DNA from 4 places in the Halobacillus ihumii genome. Region 3 is predicted to be linked to each of the others. Evidence: riboswitches for the same ligand, from Rfam matches in the RefSeq annotation. Region 3 holds a riboswitch; each other region holds the start of a gene.
What was found. Region 3 has a riboswitch for S-adenosylmethionine ahead of metK (methionine adenosyltransferase). Riboswitches for the same ligand answer to the same signal wherever they lie in the genome.

Region 1: another riboswitch for S-adenosylmethionine. It lies ahead of msrA (peptide-methionine (S)-S-oxide reductase MsrA); the one in region 3 lies ahead of metK (methionine adenosyltransferase).
Region 2: another riboswitch for S-adenosylmethionine. It lies ahead of ssuE (NADPH-dependent FMN reductase); the one in region 3 lies ahead of metK (methionine adenosyltransferase).
Region 4: another riboswitch for S-adenosylmethionine. It lies ahead of G6R08_RS13935 (Na+/H+ antiporter NhaC family protein); the one in region 3 lies ahead of metK (methionine adenosyltransferase).

What each region holds. Positions count from the first base shown of each region.
Region 1 covers NZ_CACVAO010000001.1:3,099,554-3,101,756, reverse strand. Annotated here, with positions in the region: gene eutH (ethanolamine utilization protein EutH) at 1-297, opposite strand, end outside; gene msrA (peptide-methionine (S)-S-oxide reductase MsrA) at 464-937, opposite strand; SAM riboswitch class I at 1,060-1,182, opposite strand; gene G6R08_RS15365 (AIM24 family protein) at 1,335-2,027, opposite strand.
Region 2 covers NZ_CACVAO010000001.1:3,071,551-3,073,753, forward strand. Annotated here, with positions in the region: gene G6R08_RS15230 (C45 family autoproteolytic acyltransferase/hydrolase) at 1-144, shown strand, start outside; gene ssuE (NADPH-dependent FMN reductase) at 216-761, opposite strand; SAM riboswitch class I at 885-994, opposite strand; gene G6R08_RS15240 (FadR/GntR family transcriptional regulator) at 1,202-1,897, shown strand; gene G6R08_RS15245 (Nramp family divalent metal transporter) at 1,936-2,203, shown strand, end outside.
Region 3 covers NZ_CACVAO010000001.1:650,250-652,452, reverse strand. Annotated here, with positions in the region: gene pckA (phosphoenolpyruvate carboxykinase (ATP)) at 1-435, opposite strand, end outside; SAM riboswitch class I at 875-989, shown strand; gene metK (methionine adenosyltransferase) at 1,223-2,203, shown strand, end outside.
Region 4 covers NZ_CACVAO010000001.1:2,807,634-2,809,836, reverse strand. Annotated here, with positions in the region: gene G6R08_RS13935 (Na+/H+ antiporter NhaC family protein) at 1-1,094, opposite strand, end outside; SAM riboswitch class I at 1,171-1,272, opposite strand; gene G6R08_RS13930 (hypothetical protein) at 1,513-1,881, shown strand; gene G6R08_RS13925 (CE1 family esterase) at 2,107-2,203, opposite strand, start outside.

The DNA.
Region 1 (2,203 bases), 2.4 Mb from region 3:
AAGCGATTCAGCAAGCTGATAAGCCCCCATATCAATTGCCAAAATAGTTGAAGCAAACATTGAAGGATCGACCCCAAGCCATTGGTATACTGGTGTAATGATCGGAGCCAGCCACGCTGAAAGGACAGGCGCCAATGAAATGATCCCTACCATCGCGAGTGCCAGTGGTCCCATCATCATAAAAGCTTCATAGAACCTTTGTCCGAGACCCCAGCGGTTATGTAAAATATAGCAATCTAATGCTCCAATCACCATAAAGATGGTCATGATCAGGAGTAGCCCATCATTAAACCACACGGCTGTCCTTCCTCCTTTTCGTTCAGAAAATTGAATGAAGATATGAAATGATCTTCCTCTATCGCCACTCCATTCTTTCATATTTTGCAGATAACGGGAAGTATCTTCTAATACTCCAAAAAAAAAGAACCTTCCTTATAAAAGAAAGGCCCTCCCGCTTGCTATATTATCCAATACTGCAGGCGGCTGATCCATTTTTTTGTGAATATTTCTGATGATGCTCTTCAGCCTCATAAAATTCAGCCGCTTGGGTAACTTCTGTTACAATCGGCCGCTTGAAAATTCCCTTCCCATTCCATTGCTGAATTTTCTCATCGGCAATCTTCTTTTCAGGATCGCTGCTGTAAAAAATAGCTGAGCGATACTGATGCCCAACATCAATCCCTTGTTGATTAACCGTTGTTGGGTCATGAGCTTCAAAAAAGATATTGACCAGCTCTTCATATGTTAGGACGCCCGGGTCATACTCTATCTTTACAGCTTCGGCATGACCTGTTGTGCCCGTTTTTACCTGCTCATAAGTCGGGTGCTCGACATTCCCACCCGTATATCCCACACGTGTTGAGATAACTCCGTCAAATCGTTCAAAGAAGGGTTCTACCCCCCAGAAGCATCCTGCACCAAAAATAGCTGTAGCCATAACTCATCTTCCCTTTCTGTTAATTCGGAACTTCTTTATAAAGAGAGTATGACGGTTTATACACCAAAAGACCCCTTTTCTTATCCAGTATAAGAAAAGGGGTCGTAATATTCCGTACGATCCTCTCATCTCTTAGAATGTTACCATCCTACAGGAATTGGCACCGTTCTCGTCAATCCTTATTGGATTGATTCGATGGTTGCCGGGCATCAAAGGGCCAGTCCCTCCGCCTCTCTGGATAAGAAGTTTCCGTTATTATTTTTTTGATATTATTCATCATACAATGATTCACCAATGAAGTAAAGGGTGAAGGCTTAACTTTTTCCTACTTTTTAATATATGTGTAAGACTTGCTGAACATGACGAACTCTGTTCATTTATCAATAATATTCCTTCATCAGCTGCTTCCGGTTGTGTAAACTTCCTCGAAAGGCTGAACGATGACAAATCCTTCCCCTTTAAATTCCATCTGGATGGATTCGCCGCTGCCCCGCCCAAGAAATGTTTTAAAACTGATATCTGTCCGGAACTCTGGCTGCAGGTGTCCCGACCAGGCTACCGTAGCATTAGGGTCAGTTATAACAGATTCTCCAGGCCGGACGAGTAACGTAAGCGGTTCGTAGTGTGAAGTTACCGCCACTCTTCCGCTTCCTTGCATCGTAATATTAAACAACCCGCCTGACATCATTCCTGCCACTTTCTTCATTAATTTAACATCCCACTGAATACTCGGTTCGAATGCTAGCAGGTCGTTGCCATTCACTGTAATTGACTCGTTAGCTAGGTCAAAAATCGTTATCTTCTTCCCCTGGTCAGCTAAATATAAACGTCCTTGCCCTTGCGCCTTCATGAGTGAACTTCCTTCACCAGAAATGGCCTTCTTGAACATTTTGCCGACACCATGTTCAAGGATTCCTTCCCGCGTAAATTTAATGGCTCCATTATAAGAAATCATAGAACCTGTCTTCGCCCATACTTCATCCGTTAGATTCACTTCCAAGATCCGGGGGGTTTCCAGCTCAAAATAATCATTCTCTGTCTCATCCTGCTTCGTTTGCTGAACGAATTGCTGTAGTGAATAATTGCTCATATGCAAGGTCCTCCTCTTTCGTACTGTTTAAGGTACGAATCAAGAACAGATAAGTTTCAGTTTACGGAGAAGAAGCTATTGCTGAGTTTAAACCCGAGGTTGGGACAAAACCGAATAAAGTATAAAATAATCGACCAAATCAGTTCGGATTATTTGTGTGCCAAGAAAGGAATTCT
Region 2 (2,203 bases), 2.4 Mb from region 3:
GGAGACGCGGAGCCGATGGAATTTGATTTCGCCAAGTGGCTTGATGGGGAAGATCTTCAGTTAGAACGGATTCATGGTGAAGTGGATACCGATATTCCGTTTGCTCATCTTGATGAAGGGGCGTATTGGACAGGAAGAAAATAACCGAGTTAATTTTATAAAAAAGAAGGGGGCACGTTCATAAGCCAATGAACGTGCCTCCTGCTTTGAGGTGCTTATAACATTAGCGGAACTTGTTTTTGAATAATTTGAAGAAAGTAAACGAGCTGTTTCTTCAAGCGTTGTTCACAATCGATATCGGTGATCGGATGGGAAGGTCTGGATTTATCAATCTGATCGTCCAGTAAATACACACCTTTTAGATTTTGTCCCTTCAACGTAGCCAGCAAAGGTTTAAGTGCATATTCTATGGCGAGTAAATGGGATTTGCTGCCGCCGCTCATAATGGGAAGAACGGGTGTATCCTTTAACACATCCTGTGGCAATAGATCGATGAGTGCTTTAAGAATGCCAGAGTAGGAGGCCTTATACACGGGTGAAGCAACGATGATTCCTTTTGCTTGCTGGATCGTTTCCGTAATTTCCTCAATCGCTTCACTGTCAAAACGGGCATAAAATAGATCCTCAGGCGAAACATTGCGGACTGAAATTTTAGTGGTAGATAACCCTTCCTCAACGACCAATCTGTCTAGATAATCTAAAACTTTTTCTGATCTTGACTGTTCTGAAGGACTTCCTGACAACAATACGATATCACTCATATAACAACTTCCTTTCCGTTAAAATCATTTAATGCACTTCGTCCAAATGTAAAAAATCTTAATCACACATATAAAAACCCTCTTTTCTGTTAATGAGAAAAGAGGGTTTGACGGTTAAATCCGCTCTTATCTCCCAAGATCTTAAATCTTGCTGGACGGAGCACCTTTCTGACAGTTGTCAGAGGTTGCTGAAGCTTCACAGGGCCAGATCCCTCAGCTTCTCTGGATAAGAATTTTTAATTTGAGTTTAATCGTAATATGAAAACACAGCTATTGTCAATGAATAATCGGAAAAAATAATAAATTCAGACATTGGTACGACTCTTCGAAGGGTTTAGAAAAGGTTCTAAATAATCATTGAATTCTGAAAAATAACCTTGTAAACTAAACTGGACCATCCACTTAGTCTGTTCAATAATTTTTTCGAAAGGGTAGAGAAGATGAAGGAGTCTCCTATCAGAAAAAAACGCGTCTATCATATGATCGTAGAACAAATTAAAAAGTGTATTAAAAGGGGGGAAGTTGTACCTGGGGAGAAAATGCCTTCAGAGAGGACGCTGGCTGCAAAGTTGTCTGTATCCAGAACATCTGTGAAAGAAGCATTTAGTGTGCTGGAGTCGTCTGGCATCGTTGAAATCAAGCAGGGCAGTGGTGTTTATCTCTTAGAAAATACGATCGAAGATATTATGAATAAACTCCGGGCTCTTATTCGTGGACAGTCGGCTAATATGGTTGAGCTTATGGAATTGCGACAGGCTGTAGAAGTGGATATTGCTTATTACGCGGCACATAGAAGAAATCAGCAGGATATTGTAGGATTGGAACAATTCTATCTTCAGCTCGAACAGGCCGTGCTAGCTAATAGTTTGGCTGCCGAAGAGGATTTAGCTTTTCACATGTACATTGCCAGGATCGCAAGAAATCAATTACTGGCTCAAGTCATGAACATGGTATCTGATCAGGTGTTAATTGGGCTAGAGGACAGCCGAGCCCGATCCCTGGATATACCGGGGCAAAGCGAACAGATATTGCAGGAACATAGGGCGATCTTTCAGTCTATCCAAGAGGGTGAACCAAGTTCTGCAAGTGCAGCGATGAGAGAACATCTTAAAAATGTAAAACAACGGTACTTATAATTTATTTTTTTGAAAACGATTACAATGGAGGGATGATTGTGAGTTCTGAAGCACATTCTCATGAGCAAATGCATACAGAGGTTCCTAAAGCTCCGACGACGATCGGGGGAAAGTTAAAAACAGTAGGACCAGGGATTGTTACCGCTGCGACAGGGGTAGGGACTGGTGATTTGGTCGCAGCTCTTGTCGCTGGAGTTTCTTTCGGGACAACTTTAATTTGGGCAATCACCATCGGAGCGATCCTCAAATTCTTTTTAACAGAAGGAATGGGGCGCTGGCAATTAGCAACAGGAAAGACAATTTTAG
Region 3 (2,203 bases):
CTCTTGATCAGTTGGGCGGATAAACATTTGGCGGGCAAATAAATTATGCCATGCGAATTCATTGATGACTTGAATAGGCAGTTGGCTTTTCTTGTCTGCTCCTGCGTAGCCTTTAAAAACAAATACTTCTTCACGCTCTTTTAAATGATCCAACACTTTATGGTATAAATGAACGAATGTGCTCTCATCTATAGGCTGATTGGTGCTTCCCCAGTTGACGTTGGGTTCTGACTCATGATCTTTTACGATAAATTTATCCTTTGGAGATCGGCCAGTATAGGTGCCTGTAGTAGCTAGAACAGCCCCACGATCCGTTAACGATCCTTCTTTTTTGGAAAGTATTTTTTCTACAAGTTGTGGTACAGACAAATGATGGAGGACATGCTCTTGCGCTAAAAGTTGGTTTAAATCTGATAGTTGGTTAATGGCACTCATATGTGTCAACCCGCCTTTACTTTAAAATTAATAAAAAGCATAAATTACTTTAAGTTATTGCTTTAAGTTGATTAATAGTATAACACATTCATTTTAATAATCCATACTAATAATGAAAATGCTTTCAATTTATTTTACTATAAAATTTTGTATCACGCATTCGATAACTTTGAACAATCCAAGCTGTTATTTGTGGGGGTTTACCCCTAGTTCATTCGTTTCCTATTGCATTTAGCAATAATGGTCAAACTAGTCTCTGTTTTTTTGTAAATCGGAGAATCCATCTTTTTACCGGAAATGTAAAGAGCTCCTTATTCCAGATATATGAGCTAACTATATAATAGCGATATTTACGTAGAAAAGCAGACCGTTTCTTAAAGCATAGTAAACGGATTGACATTAAATGAGGTTTTCGGTACGATTATCTCGAACGGATACTCTCTTATCCAGAGTTGGTGGAGGGACAGGCCCTGAGAAACCCGGCAACCGTCAGATAGCTGCTGACATGGTGCTAACCTGAAGCAAGGCAATTGTTATGCCTTGGACGATAAGAGCGAAAGGAAACGATGCCTTTCCTCTGAACGAAGGAAGGGTTTTTTCTTTTATTGGGAAAAGGTTCAGCACAATTTCTGATGATGTTCATATTCATATGTACATATAACGTGAAATGTGCAATAGCCATAAAAACGATTGTAAGGAAACCATAGGAATCTAGAGAGGTTTCTAATGATACTGGTAAAGAGTTCCGTCTAATCTATGTATTTAACAGAAGGAGGAGTTTAGCAGAATGCCAGCCAATCGCCGGTTATTCACATCTGAATCTGTAACAGAAGGTCATCCTGATAAAATCTGTGACCAGATTTCTGATGCGATTCTAGACGAAATTTTAAAAAATGATCCGAACGCACGTGTTGCGTGTGAAACAACTGTTACGACAGGACTTGTCCTCGTTTCAGGTGAGATCAGTACAAATACGTATGTAGATATCCCTGCTATTGTACGTCAAACGATTAAAGATATCGGCTATACAAGAGCGAAGTATGGATTTGACGCTGATACATGTGCTGTATTAACGGCTATAGATGAACAATCTCCGGACATTGCAGGCGGAGTAGATGTAGCGCTAGAGTCAAGAGAGGGTCAAATGAGCGATCAAGAAATCGAGTCTATTGGTGCAGGAGACCAAGGTCTAATGTTTGGTTTTGCAAATAACGAAACGGCTGAACTAATGCCTTTGCCGATATCACTTGCTCATAAGTTATCGAAGCGTCTTTCAGATATGCGCAATGATGGTACTCTCGGTTATTTGCGTCCAGATGGGAAGACTCAGGTAACGATTGAGTATGATGAACATGATCAGCCTGTTCGAGTCGATACGATTGTTATCTCTACACAGCATGCCGAAGAAATAACACTTGAACAAATTCAAAGAGATTTGAAAGATAAAGTTATTCAGCCTGTTGTCCCGTCAGAACTTATTGATGAGGAGACCAAGTATTTTATTAATCCTACTGGAAGGTTTGTCATTGGCGGCCCACAAGGTGATGCCGGGTTAACAGGTAGAAAGATTATTGTTGACACATATGGCGGATATGCTCGCCATGGGGGAGGAGCCTTTAGCGGTAAAGATGCTACTAAAGTAGACCGATCTGGGGCCTATGCTGCCCGCTATGTTGCGAAAAACATTGTAGCTGCAGGCTTAGCTGATTCCTGTGAAGTTCAATTGGCGTATGCCATTGGCGTAGCGCAGCCAGTTTCGATCTCCATT
Region 4 (2,203 bases), 2.2 Mb from region 3:
CGCGGCGTAATATGAAATCGCTCAGAAATTTGCTTAGCGAGCGGACCTGTCGTAATGATCGAAATCGTATTATTGGCCGTTGATAAGTTAACTGTACTTACTAAAGCAGCGATACCAAGCTCGCCGCCTCTGCCACTATTAATTCGCTTGCTAATGCTTCTCAGCAGAAATTCTATTCCGCCATTTTGTTTAATTAATTCAACGAGCCCGCCTAAGAGAACGACCATTATGGATAGGTTCAGCATGCTTGTAAATCCATCACTAATTAAGGTGACGAAATCCATCATGGAGATCTCATTAAGAATGAGTCCGACGGCTCCAGCAAATAAAATGCCTCCGAATAAAACATAAATGACGTTGACCCCGGCGATAGCAAAGACGAGCACAGCCAGGTAAGGCAATACCTTTATAAAATTAAAAGATTTCGCTTCCTGAATTGCACCTGAAGCATCGGCCGTCATCACAAAGAAAATGATCGCCGTTATGACCGCAGCAGGCAGCACAATAAAGAAATTGGCTTTAAATTTATCCTTCATTTCTGCTCCCTGAGTTCGAACGGAAGCAATCGTTGTATCAGAAATAACCGACAAGTTATCACCAAACATCGCACCACTGATAATTGTCCCCATTGTAAGAGCGACATGAATATCTGTCTGCTCAGCTATACCTAAACCAATCGGAGCAAGGGCTACAACGGTTCCAACAGATGTCCCCATTGAGATCGAAATGAAACATCCAATGATAAACAGGCCGACAATAATTAAATTTCCCGGGAGAAAAGATAGCCCCATATTTACGGTGGAGTCTACCGCTCCTACCCCTTCAGCTACTTTGGCGAAAGCTCCAGCCAGCAGGAAAATCACTACCATAAGAATAATATTGGGGTGTCCTCCGCCTTCTGTCAGCTGGTCGATCTTTGTTTGAAAATTAGTTTTCCGGTTCATTATTAACGCGACCAGAATTGATACAAATAAAGCAACTAGAACAGGCATTTTATAAAAGTCTCCTGTCAGAATGCCAGAACCGATAAACAATAAAATAAATATAGCAAAAGGAAGCAATGCCCAGGCATTTCCTTTATGTTGTTGTTCCATGATCTAACCTCCTTGAATCTGTCCAAATTAAAAAGCCTTCTTGAAAGAAGAAGGCTTGAATTAATCAGTTTGTTCCTTCTTATCTATCAAGTGTACGTACTTGCTGGATGTAGCACCATTCCAAAAGGTGGTTGCTGAAGCTTCACCGGGCCAGCCCCTCTGCTTCTCTTGATAAGAATATATTGTTTAAAAAAGTCCATTTTATACTCTACATCAAAACAAATCCGAACACAAGAAATTCAGAAAACTGGTAAATACCCCCACCTCAGGTCATCCAATTATTGGATGACCTGAGGTGGGGGTTATTGGAATTATTGGAAATTGGGCATGGGGCCTATATTTTCTTTGCCCATACACAAATGGGCTATAGATGAATAACCTATAAGGAGATTGTGACAGAAACAGGAGGAATTTATATATGAATTCAAATTATATGAACGCGAATCACATGGGAAATCTTTTTACTGATCCGCAACATTTAGAGCATATGTATCACGTTTGCAATCAGCACAAAAATAAAAACGTGCATATTCAAACCGTTTTTGGCGATTCTTTTCAAGGGCGTATTGATCATGTTGATATGGAAAACGTTCATATGACTTTAGCGGATGAACAGTCCGAGGACAATTCAAGACTATGGGGAGGGTTTGGATACCCTGGCTATGGTTACGGTGGGTATGGATATGGTTACGGCTATCCTTATGGTTATGGCGGATACGGAGGATATGGCGGCATTGGAAGGCTTATTCTTCCTTTGACAGCCATTGCTGCATTATCTGTTCTATAAAGAACTAATACTCAAAAAGGGGTCGTCCCAAAAGTGTAAATCACTTGAGAGACGCCCCCTTTTTTGAATGGAGCAGCTGCAGCGGCTGCAAGCTTTTTTATAACGTCCTAACGCGAAGTGATAACGTCCTGTCTTAATCATAAAGCGACCCACCCCAAAATATAACGCCCTAACTCGAGCACATAACGACTTAACACAGGAACATAGCTCCCTAAGCAAAACATTCTAGCTCATCGTCTGCTTGTTTCTCTTGAAATACTTCAAATGATCCCAAATGACTTGGGTAGCATCTGGATGTGAAGGCACATTTCCTGCCAGAGCA